Regions from separate parts of the Sphingopyxis sp. GW821-FHT12C06 genome, predicted to be linked through region 3. Evidence: riboswitches for the same ligand, from Rfam matches in the RefSeq annotation. Region 3 holds a riboswitch; each other region holds the start of a gene.
The links. Region 3 has a riboswitch for cobalamin ahead of AC1RRJ_RS20090 (RHS repeat domain-containing protein). Riboswitches for the same ligand answer to the same signal wherever they lie in the genome.
Positions count from the first base shown of each region.

Region 1 (3,274 bases), on a different contig from region 3:
GTATGAGAGCATTTCGGCCGACACCGTCTATCGGCCCTTCAGCTGGACGAGCAATCTGCAGGCGACGCTGACCAATGGCGAGCTGTTCCAGTTGCCCGCTGGCCCGGTAGGCTTCGCCGCGGTCGCCGAATATGGCAAGCAGGGCTATAACCTCCGTCCTGATCCGCTGGCGCTCACCGATTATTACTACAGCTGGAAAGACAGCGCCGGCGAAGGCAAGCGCAGCCATGCCGCAATCGGCGGCGAGGTCCGCGTGCCAGTGCTTGATTTCGTGACGGTGACGGGCGCTGGCCGCTACGATCATTTCCGCTTCGGCGGGGGAAGTACCGGAAAATTCACCTACAACGGCGGGCTTGAGGTTCGGCCGATGGATAGCCTGCTATTCCGCGCTGCCTATGGCACCGCTTTCCGCGCGCCCGATCTCCACTATGTGTTCACGGGTCCGGGCAATATCGAAGGCAACGTCAACGATTATCGACTCTGCGCCGACAACGGGCAGGAAATCGAGGATTGCGATTTTGCAGATATCGATATGGTCGTGAACCGCACCGGCAACCGCGACCTGAAGTCGGAAACCGGTCGCACACTGACCGCAGGCTTCGTCTTCGCGCCCTCGCGCCGCCTGCATGTTTCGGTAGACTATTTCCGCGTCACGCTCGACAATCAAGTGGACGATCTCAGCATCGACACGCTGGCACGCGACGAAGCAGATTGCGCGGCAAATAAGCTCGATCCGACCTCGCCAACCTGCGTGGACGCGTTCGCCCGTATCAAACGTTTCCCGTCAAATGTTCAGAACGGGCGTATCGAATCGATCCGTGTCAATCCAATCAACATCGCGCGCGAAAAGACGAGCGGTATCGACCTCGCCTTCCGCGGCACGCTGCCCACCAGCTTTGGCGACTTCACCCTTTCGCTCGCGCACAGCCATGTCTTCAAGCATAGCTTCCAGCAATATCCGGGCGATCCGGTCGAAAACAAGCTGGCGGCCGACAGCGGCTATTACCTGCCGCGCGACAAGTCGAACGCCAGCATCAGCTGGGCCGCCGACGGCCTGCAACTGACGGTGTCGGGCACCCGCCTCGGCAAGCTGCCCAATTATGATGAAGACGCCTTCATCAAGGCGAGCACGCTGTTTAACGCCTCGCTGCAATATGATTTCACCGATCATATGCGCGGGTCGCTGACGATCCGGAACCTGTTCAACACCAACCCGGTGAAGGACCCGACCTGGTCGAGCTATCCCTATTATAACACCAGCTGGTTCGACAGCATCGGCCGCAGCGTCTTCCTGCAGCTGACGTACAAGCTGGGCGGTTCGGCGCTCTGATCGTCCCCGCCTCCCCCGGCCGCATACCGGCCGGGGGCTTGCGCAAATGCCCCGCTACGCTATGGGCAGCGCCGTGAGGGCTTTGGCCCCCACATGATCGCGCCGGTGCCCGAAAGGGCTTAATATGGGAACGCGGTGAGAAGGATCTTCCCGGAAGATCCCTCGATTCCGCGGCTGTCCCTGCAACTGTAAGCGGTGAGCGCGATGCACCGTCCCGACTTTTTCGAGGTCCGGGACAGCCACTGGGGGGACCTGGGAAGGCGTGCATCAAGCCCTGACCCGCGAGCCAGGAGACCTGCCGGCGTGGGTCGCTCAATGCCTGGGCCCAGGGAAAGGCCACGGCACGGAGAAGTCCGTCGAGCGACGACCAAGCGGCTGGAGCCGTTTCGGTGCAGGGGACGTGGGCGCATTGCGCCCGCCCGCAGCCCATGCACTGGTCGATCGCCCCCAAGCGCATCGGCAGGCTCCCGCCCTCGTTGCCGGCGTGTGGGGGACTCCCATGTTGAAATTTACGACCACCATTTCCTTGCTGGCACTGACCGCGGCCACCCCCGCCTTTGCCCAATCGGCCGACAGCGCGAAGGCGGCCAAGCCCGGCGACGAGATTATCGTCACCGCATCGCGATCGGGCGAAGGCATCCGCGCGAGCGAACTCGGCGCATCGGTCACCGTCATCGACACCGAAGCGCTGTTGCAGCGTCAGACGCGCATCATTTCGGACGTCCTGCGCGACGTCCCCGGCGTCGCAATCACCCGCATCGGCGGGATTGGCGGCCAGACGCAGATCCGCGTACGCGGCAGCGAGAGCAATCATGTCCTCGTCCTGATCGACGGCATCGAAGCCGCCGACCCCTATCAGGGCGAATTTGATTTCGGAACGATGGTCGCCGACCCTGCCGCGCGCATCGAGGTGCTGCGCGGCCAGCAATCGTCGCTCTATGGCTCAGACGCAATCGGCGGCGTGATCAATTACATCACCCTGTCGGGCCGCGAAGCGCCGGGATATAGCGCACGGATCGAGGGTGGATCCTTCGGCACGATCAGCGGCGCCGCACGCGCCGCCGGGGCGAGTGGCAATTTCGACTATGCCGTCACGGGCTCCTATTATGGCACCGACGGCTATGCCACTGCCCGCGGCGGCTCCCGTGATGTCGGGTCGGACACAATCGGCGCCAGCGCCAAGCTGAACTGGTCGCCGAGCGAAGCGTTCAAGCTCTCCGCCGTGCTCCGCTACAACCATGTCAACGCCGACACGAACAACAGCGACAGCGATGGTCCCACCAAGGACGTGTTCCCCTTCTTTGGCTATACCGTCGACAGCCCTGGGGTCTATTATACGAGCGAGGGTTTTTACGGCCTGCTCTCGGCGCAGCTCAGCGCGCTCGACGGGCGCTGGGTCAACACGCTGTCGGGGCAATTCGCCGACACGACGCGCCAGGGCTACGCGTCCTTCGGCCTCGACTATGGCAACAAGGGGCGGCGCTATAAGGGCAGCTTCACGTCAAGCTTCAGCTTCGGCACCGACACGATCACCCACCGGTTGACCGGCGCAGTCGATGTCGAGCGCGAGACCTTCCGGACACTGACCCCCGGAGCGTTTCAGGGCGAAAAACAGGCCGACAATCTGGGGCTGGTCGGCCAATATGAACTGACCGCGGGCGACCTTTCGCTCGGCGCCTCGGTCCGCCATGACGACAACAACCGCTTCGACGATGCGACAACCTGGCGCGTTCAGGGCAGCTATCGCCTGCCGACCGGAACCCGCGTCCGCGGGGCTTACGGCACGGGGGTCAAGAACCCCGGCTTTTTCGAACTATATGGCTATATGGACGGCAAATATATCGGCAACCCGAACCTGAAGCCCGAAAAGTCGGAGGGCTGGGAAGCAGGTCTCGAGCAGAGCTTCGGCGCCGATGATTGGGCGACGATCGGTGCGACCTATTT
Region 1 covers NZ_JBXAQR010000003.1:462,318-465,591, reverse strand. Annotated here, with positions in the region: gene AC1RRJ_RS11190 (TonB-dependent receptor plug domain-containing protein) at 1-1,330, shown strand, start outside; cobalamin riboswitch at 1,418-1,647, shown strand; gene AC1RRJ_RS11185 (TonB-dependent receptor plug domain-containing protein) at 1,830-3,274, shown strand, end outside.
Region 1: linked by a shared signal. The riboswitch ahead of AC1RRJ_RS11185 (TonB-dependent receptor plug domain-containing protein) and the one ahead of AC1RRJ_RS20090 (RHS repeat domain-containing protein) in region 3 are both predicted to bind cobalamin.

Region 2 (3,274 bases), on a different contig from region 3:
GGCATGCCCCGGCTTTCAAGCAGATCGAGAACCCACCGGGTATCGCACAAGGACGGAACAAGGATGACGCCGTCGAGCCGGACAAGATCGAGAAACCGCTCCAGCGCCGCCGGCCCGTCCGCATCGTCCGGCGCGACACTCTCGATCACCAGATGATATTCGGCCGGATGGCACGCCTGCAACAGCCCCAGTATCACGTCTGCAGCGTAGCTTGGCAGGCGCCGGTCGGGTTCGGGCGAGCTGACGAACCGGGCCCGCGATCCAATGATCAGACCTAGCGAATGCGCCTTTCCCCCGCGCAGCAGACGCGCTGCGCGGTTGGGTTTATAGTCGAGTTCGCGCATCGCCTCTTCGACCTTGTGCCGAAACGCCTCCGCCACCGTTGGCGCTCCATTCAGCACGCGGGAAACGGTCTTGAACGATACGCCGGCGCGCTTCGCGATGTCGATGATCGTGACGGACCGCTTCAAAAACCCTCCCTAGGACGTACTTGTCGCATTAAACAGCCGACGATAGACGGCATACATCGCAAATCAAACCACCTTGGCCGTGTGCGGCATTGTGTAAAAAGACACCATGGGGGCATGTCAAATGTCGGTCCGGCAGGACACCAAAAGGGAAAAAGAATGATCACCGGCGCAGACGACGATGCGGGTTCTGACGAGCGCCCGCGCGGCATGTCCTTCATTCCGGGCGGCACATTCACCATGGGATCGGAAAATTTCTATCCCGAGGAAGCCCCACTCCGCAAAGTACGCGTTGCCCCTTTCTGGATAGACACTGCGCCCGTCACCAACCGTGACTTCCAGCGCTTTGTCGACGCAACCGGTCATGTTTCCGTCGCGGAAACCCCACCCGATCGGGCCGATTATCCCGACATGCTGCCCGGCATGGAACAACCCGGCTCGATCGTTTTCAAGAAAGCACCCGGGCCTGTCGACCTGGGTGATTCAAGCCAGTGGTGGCGCTTCGAGTTCGGCGCAGACTGGCGCCATCCGCTGGGCCCTTCGAGTTCGATCGAGGGCCGCGAAGCCCATCCAGTGGTCCATATCGCCTATGACGATGCCGAAGCATATGCAGCATGGGCCGGCAAAGCCCTCCCGACCGAAGCCGAATGGGAATATGCCGCGCGCGGAGGTCTCGATGGCGCAGACTATGCCTGGGGTGGTGAACTTGCACCGGGCGGCGCCATGCTCGCCAACTATTGGCAAGGCCTGTTCCCCTTCGCCAATCAATGTCTCGATGGATGGGAAGGAACATCGCCCGTAGACAGCTTCCCCGCCAACGGCTTCGGTTTGTGCGACATGATTGGCAACGTGTGGGAATGGACGCAGGACTGGTGGTCCGAACCGGCCTTGAGCGCAAAGAAGGGTAAAAAATCCTGCTGCGTGATCGACAATCCGCGTGGAGGACATGTGCAACGCAGCTATGATCCGGCCCATCCCGATATCCGTATCGGTCGCAAAGTACTCAAGGGCGGCTCCCATCTATGCGCCGCCAATTACTGCCAGCGCTATCGCCCGGCCGCCCGGCACCCCGAAACAATAGACAGTTCGACGAGCCACATCGGATTTCGATGTGTGAAGCGAGTCTCCGCATAGAGACACTCTTCACAATTCGAATGTGCTTTCGGTACGCCGGGACCGACCGGATCTTCCAGCCTCGGCCTTATCTCCGCAGTCAAGCAGAACTGGCCGTAGACGACTTGACGGCTCTTGGTTCGCATCAGAATCTGACGACTTGTCGATCTGCGTTCATGCCGAAAACCATGATATAAAGAATTCTTTATATCATGGTTGACAGACTCAGCTGCAGCGCTATTCTTCAGCCTGTCGAGGTTCTCCGCGTCCGCTACCCGGGCGTGGAGCTAAGACGGGAAGCCGGTTCAAAGCCGGCGCTGCCCCCGCAACTGTAAGCGGTGAGCGGCGGTCGATACGTGTCACTGGTCCGGCAAGGGACCGGGAAGGCCAGACCGCCGCGCTGATCCGTGAGCCAGGAGACCTGCCTCGTCAGATACGTCCTCCGGCGGGGTGTCCGGTCAGGCCGCATGCATGGCTGCGCCCGACCCTTGTTTGCGGGCGCGGAGTCCCGTGCGTACGCGTCTGCCCGGCGCCTTGCCCCTTGCAAGGTGTTTGAGAAATGACTGTCAGCGTCGCCACCCTCGGCTTCCCCCGCATCGGCCTCCGCCGCGAGCTCAAATTCGCGCTCGAAAGCTATTGGGCGGGCAAGACCAATCTCGCCGAACTGCAGACCGCGGCATCGGGCCTCCGCGCGCTGCACTGGACGCGCCAGAAAGCGCTCGGCGCCGACATCCTGCCGTCGAACGACTTCTCGCTCTACGACCATGTCCTCGACACCAGCGCCCTCATCGGCGCGATCCCGCCGCGCTACGACTGGAGCGGCGAGAGCGTCGACCCCGACCTCTATTTCGCGATGGCGCGCGGTGCCCAGGGACCGTCCGCCTGCGGCCACGCCCACGACACCACGGCGCAGGAAATGACCAAATGGTTCGACACCAACTATCATTTCATGGTCCCCGAACTCACCGCGGGTCAGACCTTCAAGATCGCCTCCACGAAAATCTTCGACGAGTTTGAGGAAGCGAAAGCCCTCGGTTACAACACCCGCCCGGTCCTCCTCGGCCCCGTCTCCTATCTGATGCTCGCCAAGGGCAAGGCGGTCGAACCGCTCGCGCTCCTGCCGCAGCTGCTCGACACCTACGCCGAAATCCTCGCCCGCCTCGCGAAACAAGGCGCCGAATGGGTCCAGATCGACGAGCCCTGCCTCGTCCTCGACCTCTCGGCCGAACAGCGCACCGCGTTCGAGCGCGCCTACGCCCGCCTCGCCACGCGCGGTCCCAAACTCATGCTCGCCACTTACTTCGGCGGCCTCGGCGACAATCTCGATCTCGTCGCCGACCTGCCCGTCCACGGCCTCCACCTCGACCTCGTCCGCGCACCGGGCCAGCTCGAACCCGCGCTCGCCCGGCTCCAGCCGCACGTCCTGCTCTCGCTCGGCGTCATCGACGGCCGCAACATCTGGCGCGCCAACCTCCCCGACCTCTATTGGCGCCTCAAGGAGCTCGCCGGCAAACGCGACCTCATCCTCGCGCCGTCCTGCTCCTTGCTCCACACCCCCGTCGACCTCGCGCTCGATTTCGGCCTCGACCCCGAAATCGCCCAGTGGCTGAGCTTCGCGGTGCAGAAGATCGAGGAACTCGCCGCGCTCGCCAAGGCGCTGAACGAAGGCGAGGACGCGAGCTTCGCCGCCTTCT
Region 2 covers NZ_JBXAQR010000008.1:45,418-48,691, forward strand. Annotated here, with positions in the region: gene AC1RRJ_RS20960 (LacI family DNA-binding transcriptional regulator) at 1-401, opposite strand, end outside; gene AC1RRJ_RS20965 (formylglycine-generating enzyme family protein) at 678-1,601, shown strand; cobalamin riboswitch at 1,819-2,023, shown strand; gene metE (5-methyltetrahydropteroyltriglutamate--homocysteine S-methyltransferase) at 2,140-3,274, shown strand, end outside.
Region 2: linked by a shared signal. The riboswitch ahead of metE (5-methyltetrahydropteroyltriglutamate--homocysteine S-methyltransferase) and the one ahead of AC1RRJ_RS20090 (RHS repeat domain-containing protein) in region 3 are both predicted to bind cobalamin.

Region 3 (3,274 bases):
TGAGGCGAAGAACTGACCTTCTCGTTGTAGAAGTCGGCGCCTATTCGCCGAAACCAATCCACCGGCGCGCCCGACATTCCGCTACTTCCGCCGCCGCCATAGTCAAAAACGACAGAGTAACCAGCGCTGTTCTTGACCCTGGTGAGACGGACGGAATCGGTCCTGCACGGGTTATCTACGTCGATAATATCGGGACAGATCAGCCAGGACTCATATTCCAGGCTAACCGCCTTGCCGTCAGGTGTCGCGATCGAGGTCGGCACCCACACACAGACTCCCGTGGTGACAGGATTGCAATCTGGGTTACGCGGCATGAACTCGGTCGTTGTTCCGTCGGCCGACCGATGAGTAAAGTTGCCGGTCAGCGTCGAACCGTTCGCCTGTTGAGAAACCGAACCGTTGAACGATTCCATCCGTTGGCCAAAGGAGACCGTTCGAACGGTCAATCCCTCGGTGAGCACGATCGCGTCCCAACGATGGCCATTAAAGCCGCTGTACCATGGGCCGTCGCGCACAAGCGTCAACTCGTCATTGCCCGAACCGATCGAGCCTTCGACCAGCCCCATTTGATAGTCCCCGTGGGTGAGGTCGACGCCATTTTCGTCGAGGTTGCGGTATGTCGGCGAGGTCTGCGCCGCTACCGGGGCCGCAAGGCCGCTGCACAAAATCGTGGAAAGACCCAAAATCATCAGTCGCTTGCGACTGGGTACCAGTTCACATTTCATATCCGCCCCTTTCAATAGCCCCATTTCGTTCGAGATCAGGGCTAAGGCGGAGGATTGGGAGAATTGGTGGCCTTCACGCGCGTACGGTTATCGGATTTGTCGTGCTCATATTCGACGGTGACATTGTTGTTCACCGTGCCCGTGCGCACGACCTTCGTTAGCCGGCCTTTAGCATCATAGCTGTAAGTGATGGTTTCAGCAGCCAAGGCCGAGCTTGCGATCAGCAAGACTGCTACAATACCGGGTAATACTCGAATACTTCCCATGCGCATGCCCCTGCCGCAGAGATAACAAGAATCGAGACCCAATATTTTCTTATTTGTGAAGGAGGTATCGGCGCAGAGGAATTCCGTCAATAGTATAAGTTAGTGATCGCTATCGCGTAAAGGGTATGCCCTGCTCCAACTGTCGGCCCATCTTCTCGACAAGCAGCTAACGGGTCGAGCTCGGGCCGTGGCTACGCCAGTTGAGTTATAGCATCTGCGCCTCCGCTTTCCCGGGGGCACCGATGTTATAACTCGCTAGAGATAGCGATTTGAAGGGTAATGCGGACTTGAGACATGTCTTATCTGTCTTACTCAGGCGTGAGGGAGGATTCGGGCAGATTCCACTGTCATCACCAACTTGCATGGGCACAGCTAATGTACTTGAAACGTGGAAGTTTTTGAACTACTCAACCTTCGCTGATCATCCTTCGGGGTGATTAGTCTGATCGCGCTGGTTCCCCGAGAGGGGATTAAAGGGGAATGCGGTACGGATGTTCTGTCATCCAAATCCGCGGCTGTCCCTGCAACTGTGAGCGGTGAGCAAGATGTGCGTGGGGTGCATTGCATCCCGGCCACTGGGCGAAAGCTTGGGAAGGCTGCACATCGAGCGTCGACCCGCAAGCCAGGAGACCTGCCGGCGTCTGGTCGCTCTTGCTTTGGTCCAGGGGATGGCCGGAGCACGGATAGTCCGTCTGAGCGACGAACGAGCGGCGGGGGCCGCATCGGTTCGCTTGACGGGCGCTCATGGCGCACGCCCGCTCATGCGCACTGACCGTTCGAGAGAACGGCACGCCTCCACCGAAAAGTTCAGCGCTCGGGGGCAGATAGCAATGAAATGTAAGAATGCTTCGTCCGCGGTGATAGCCAAGGCTAGCCTCGCGACACTGGCGCTAATATGCGCCTCCAATGTTATGGCGACAGAAACGATCACCTATACTTATGATGCCAACGGTCGCCTGACAAAAGTTGCTCGTGCGGGAACGGTCAACAGTAATGTTCAGACGACCTACGAGCACGACAAGGCGGGCAATCGGACAAAGGCAACAACAACCGGGTCTGCCAATTCGCCTCCCTGATTGAAGGCGTCAGTCAACCATTGAAATCCGTTCGATCGCCGTTTTGGCGAGGGGAGAAGTTATGCCTGTTTCCAAGTGCCGTATCGCCGCAACTCTGCTCACGAAATGCGCCGTGAGATCGTCCGTCAGTGCTCTTGCAATTGTGTCTTCCAGTGCCTTTGCCCAGGCTTTGCCTGACGTTGCCGCGTTGCCGCAATATTCGAACGTGGATGAGAATGGCGTCGACTTGGTGCTCGGCACTATACGGCTTTCGACCTTGGATTTGAGCATTGGCGCCGCCGACGGAACAGGGCTTGAGCGCCGCTCTGAAACGATCTCGGGCGGCGGCTTCTCCAGCTTCCGCAATCAAAATCAATACTATGGAGGCCTAAGCATCATCGGAAGCAAGGCTGCAATAACGATTGGTCAAAAGAGTGAGCATTTTTCCAAAATCGGTACAGTTTTCACATCTTTGCAGGGAAATGGATCGACGCTTACCTATAATGGCTCGACAAAAATCTACACTTATACGCAGAAATCTGGCCTGATTGTCACCCTCGACGCAAATCAATTCATCGACCTTCCGGGGGCGACTGCTACGCCTACTAGCGCCGCGACCGCCGTGAAATTCCAGTATCCTGACGGCCGTATCGTTAACGTCCACTATCTCAGGGACGAATATCGGATCGAGGCGTCCCTGCAGTCCGGCTTTGTCGGCCGCATTCAGTCGATCACAAACAACGCCGGCTATCAGCTCAAATTTTCCTATCCGAGCGATGATCTCGTTATCGATATGGTGGGCGCAGGTGACGGAAGCAGAATTCCTAACCCGCCCGCGTTGGCGCCCACAAAAGTCCAGGCCATCAACAATGCCGTCGACTATTGTGCGCCGATGGCGAACGCCTGCACCGGACTAACGCAGGCTTGGCCCGCAGTTTCATACGCCTACGGGGCGTATACGCAGACCACGACCGATACTCTGGGTCGCGCGACCCGATATACGTTCAACGCTGGCGGAAGACTGTCCGCGATCAAGAAGCCGTCTTCAACCGTCGACACGATCGCAATTGGCTACGACGCCAACGGCCGCGTTTCGAGCTATTCCAACGGCATTGGAACTTGGGGCTATAATTTTGCACTTTCCGGTGCGACGATGACCGCGACGGTCACCGATCCGCTTAGTCATCAGCGTGTCGTCATCTCCAACATCAACGTCGGACGCCCAACC
Region 3 covers NZ_JBXAQR010000007.1:180,301-183,574, forward strand. Annotated here, with positions in the region: gene AC1RRJ_RS20080 (RHS repeat domain-containing protein) at 1-689, opposite strand, end outside; gene AC1RRJ_RS20085 (hypothetical protein) at 767-1,081, opposite strand; cobalamin riboswitch at 1,427-1,644, shown strand; gene AC1RRJ_RS20090 (RHS repeat domain-containing protein) at 1,903-2,067, shown strand; gene AC1RRJ_RS20095 (RHS repeat domain-containing protein) at 2,129-3,274, shown strand, end outside.

Region 4 (3,274 bases), on a different contig from region 3:
GATCGACGTCATGGAACTGATGCGCGCCGAGGCCGATGCCGGGGCGCTGGTGATCGCGGTGCTCCACGACCTGACGATGGCGGCGCGCTATTGCGACCGGTTGCTGCTGATCGACGACGGCCGGATCGTCGCCGACGGCACCCCGCATGAGGTGCTGACCCCGGAGCTTTTGCGCACCGTCTATGGCATCGACGCGCGCGTCGAGAGCGGCGGCGACTGGCCGACAGTCACGACTTTTGGCCGCGCGCGGTCATGACCGCCGAAGCGTTTTATGCCGAACAGGGCTATGCGGCCCTCCCCCTGTTCGATCCCGAACTGATCCGCGCGGCCGAGGCCGATATCGCCGAACACATCAACCGGCTGGCATGTGCGCTGTACCTGCCCTTCGAACGCAGTTGCCCGGACGCGCCGCTCGCGACCCGGCTCGATCGCATCTTTGAGACGGATAGGAGCGTCGCCAACCTGCTGCGCTCCGCAATCTGCACCGACGCGCATCGCGGCCCGCGTTTGCAGGAAATCGCAAACGACCCGCGCCTGATCGAGGCCGCAACCCGTCTCGGTGACCGAAGCCTGTCGGGATCGGTGGTGCGCGTCCGCGCCAGCATCGCGAGCTTTCCCGAGCATCGCCACGCCTGGCATTCTGACGTCGCGCGCGACGACGGAACTGCATGCGGCAAAGTGTGGGTCACCGCCTGGATTCCGCTGAGCGATGCCGGTCCCGCCACCGGCGGTCTCGAGATCATCCCCGGTCGCCGCGCCATGCCGATGGCCGAACTGACGGCACATGGGTATGAAATCCCTGAAGAGCAGATAGCCGGCCTGCCGCGCGTCCAGCCGCTATGTCCGGCGGGAACCACTCTCTTTCTCGACCGCTTCACCCCGCATCGTACCCTTCCGACGACCAACGCACGTTTTGCTTTGGTCGTCTGGATGAAGGCCGCCTGATCTTATTGCAACGCAGCAATTGACCCGCACGCGATATTCGATGTAACGCGCCGCCAGCGACAGGTTCCCCGAAAGGGGATTGAAAGGGAACGGGGACAAAACCCCGGCTGCCCCTGCAACTGTGAGCGGTGAGTCATCAGGCCATATGCCATTGGGATCTTCGACGATCCTGAGAAGGCGGTCCGAACCGGCGTCGACCCGCAAGCCAGGAGACCTGCCCGTCGCCGTCGTCTTTCGCGCGGACAGGGTGTGCCGAGCGGACGGGGGTAAACCCGAGCGACGACAAGTCTGGCCGCGTGTTCACGCGGGCCGATGTCGTGCGCCCTTTCGGCACCCGCATCGCCCCCGCGCGTGCACAACGCCCTGTCGATGGGGTTGTTATGTTCAAGTCAATTTGCCGTTTTTCCGTTTCCTTTGCCGCAATCGCGGCATCGTCCACGTCGTTTGCCCAGCAAGTGCCGGTATCGCATGCCGTCGCGGCGGACAGCGACAGCATTATCGTCACCGCGACCCGCGCGCCGCTGACGCTCGACGAAATTCCCGCGTCGATCACCGCGCTCGACAAGGCCGCGATCGATCGGTCGCAGGATATCGGCGTTACCGAACTGCTGCTGCGCACACCGGGGATCAGTTTTGCGCGCAACGGGGGCTATGGCACCTCGACGTCGCTCCGCATCCGCGGCGCCGAGTCCGATCACACGGTCGTCGTGATCGACGGGGTGAAGCTTAACGATCCGTCGTCGACTGGCGGCGGCTTCAACTTCACCAACCTGCTCGTCGGCGACATTGCCCGGATCGAAGTGCTGCGCGGGCCGCAGTCGATCCTGTGGGGCAGCCAGGCAATCGGCGGCGTCGTCAATATCGTGACCGCCGTACCGCAAAAGGAAATTGAAGGCAGCTTCGACCTCGAAGCCGGATCGCGCGACACCGTCAGCGCGCGGGCCGCAATCGGCGGCCGCACCGGTCCCTTGAGCTGGCGCCTCGGCGGGCAGACTTTCACCACCGACGGCATTTCGTCGCATGCGGCGGCCTTTGGCGGCAAAGAACGCGACGGCTATCGCAACCGCAATGTTTCGGGCCGCGCCGAACTCGAACTCGCCCAGAATATCAGCGTCGATGTGCGCGGCTATTATTCGAGCGGCCGGGTCGAATTCGACGGCTTCAACGCCGACAGCGCCGACTATGGGCTGAACAAGGAATTCGTCGGCTATGCGGGGCTCAATATCGCCCTCGCCGACGGACGCTTCCGCAACCGCTTCGCCTATGCCTACACCGACACCAACCGCGACAATTTCAACCCGACCCGCGCGCGCCAGCAAAGCTTCGACGCCGAAGGGCGCAACAAGCGCTGGGAATATCAGGGCAGTTTTGCGGTCAGCGACGCCATTTCGGCGATCTTCGGGGTCGAAAACGAACGCTCGAACTTCAAGAGCCGCTCCCCTTCGGCCTCGCTCGCAACCCCGCTACCGCCCTTCGCGGTCGGCAAGGCCGAACTCACCAGCGTCTATGGCCAGCTCAGCGTCCAGCCGGTCGAAGGGCTGACCCTCAACGGCGGCGTTCGCTACGACGATCATGATCGCTACGGTGGCCAGACGCTGTTCGCGGCCGGCGGCGTGTGGCGGCTGTCGACGGGAACGGTGCTGCGCGCGAGCTATGGCGAAGGGTTCAAGGCTCCCTCGCTCTATCAGCAGTTCAGCGAGTACGGGAATATCGCGCTCGATCCCGAAGACGCGCACGGCTGGGAAGCGGGGATCGAACAGCAGCTTTTCGATCGCAAACTGGTCGTCGGGGCGACCTGGTTCGATCGCAAAACGACGAACCAGATCATCTACAATGGCTGCCCGGCGCCTTCCACCGACCCTGCAGCCCCTCCTCCCAACCCGATGTGCTTCGTTCCCGGAACGACCACACCGCGCTTCGGTTATTATTCGAACGTCGCGCGCAGCGAAGCGCACGGGATCGAGGCGGCCGCCGCGCTGACCCTCGGCGGGCTGAAGCTCGACGGCAATTACAGCTGGATCGTCTCCGAGGATCGCTCGCCCGGCAACAATTTCGGCAAATGGCTGCCGCGCCGCCCGCGCAATACCGCCAACGCTTCGGTCAGCTATGACTTCGACTTCGGGCTCGGTCTGGGCGCGGCGGTGCGCTGGTCGGGCAAAAGCTTCGACAATGCGACCAATGCGACGCGGCTCGACGATTATACGCTCGTCGACCTGCGCGCCGAATATGCCCTGTCCGAGAGCGTCAAGCTGTTCGCCCGCGCCGAAAACATCTTCGACGAGGAATATATGACGGCGTTTCGTTACGGCTCGCTCGGCCGCAGCATCTA
Region 4 covers NZ_JBXAQR010000003.1:455,520-458,793, reverse strand. Annotated here, with positions in the region: gene AC1RRJ_RS11165 (ABC transporter ATP-binding protein) at 1-256, shown strand, start outside; gene AC1RRJ_RS11160 (phytanoyl-CoA dioxygenase family protein) at 253-945, shown strand; cobalamin riboswitch at 990-1,181, shown strand; gene AC1RRJ_RS11155 (TonB-dependent receptor plug domain-containing protein) at 1,326-3,274, shown strand, end outside.
Region 4: linked by a shared signal. The riboswitch ahead of AC1RRJ_RS11155 (TonB-dependent receptor plug domain-containing protein) and the one ahead of AC1RRJ_RS20090 (RHS repeat domain-containing protein) in region 3 are both predicted to bind cobalamin.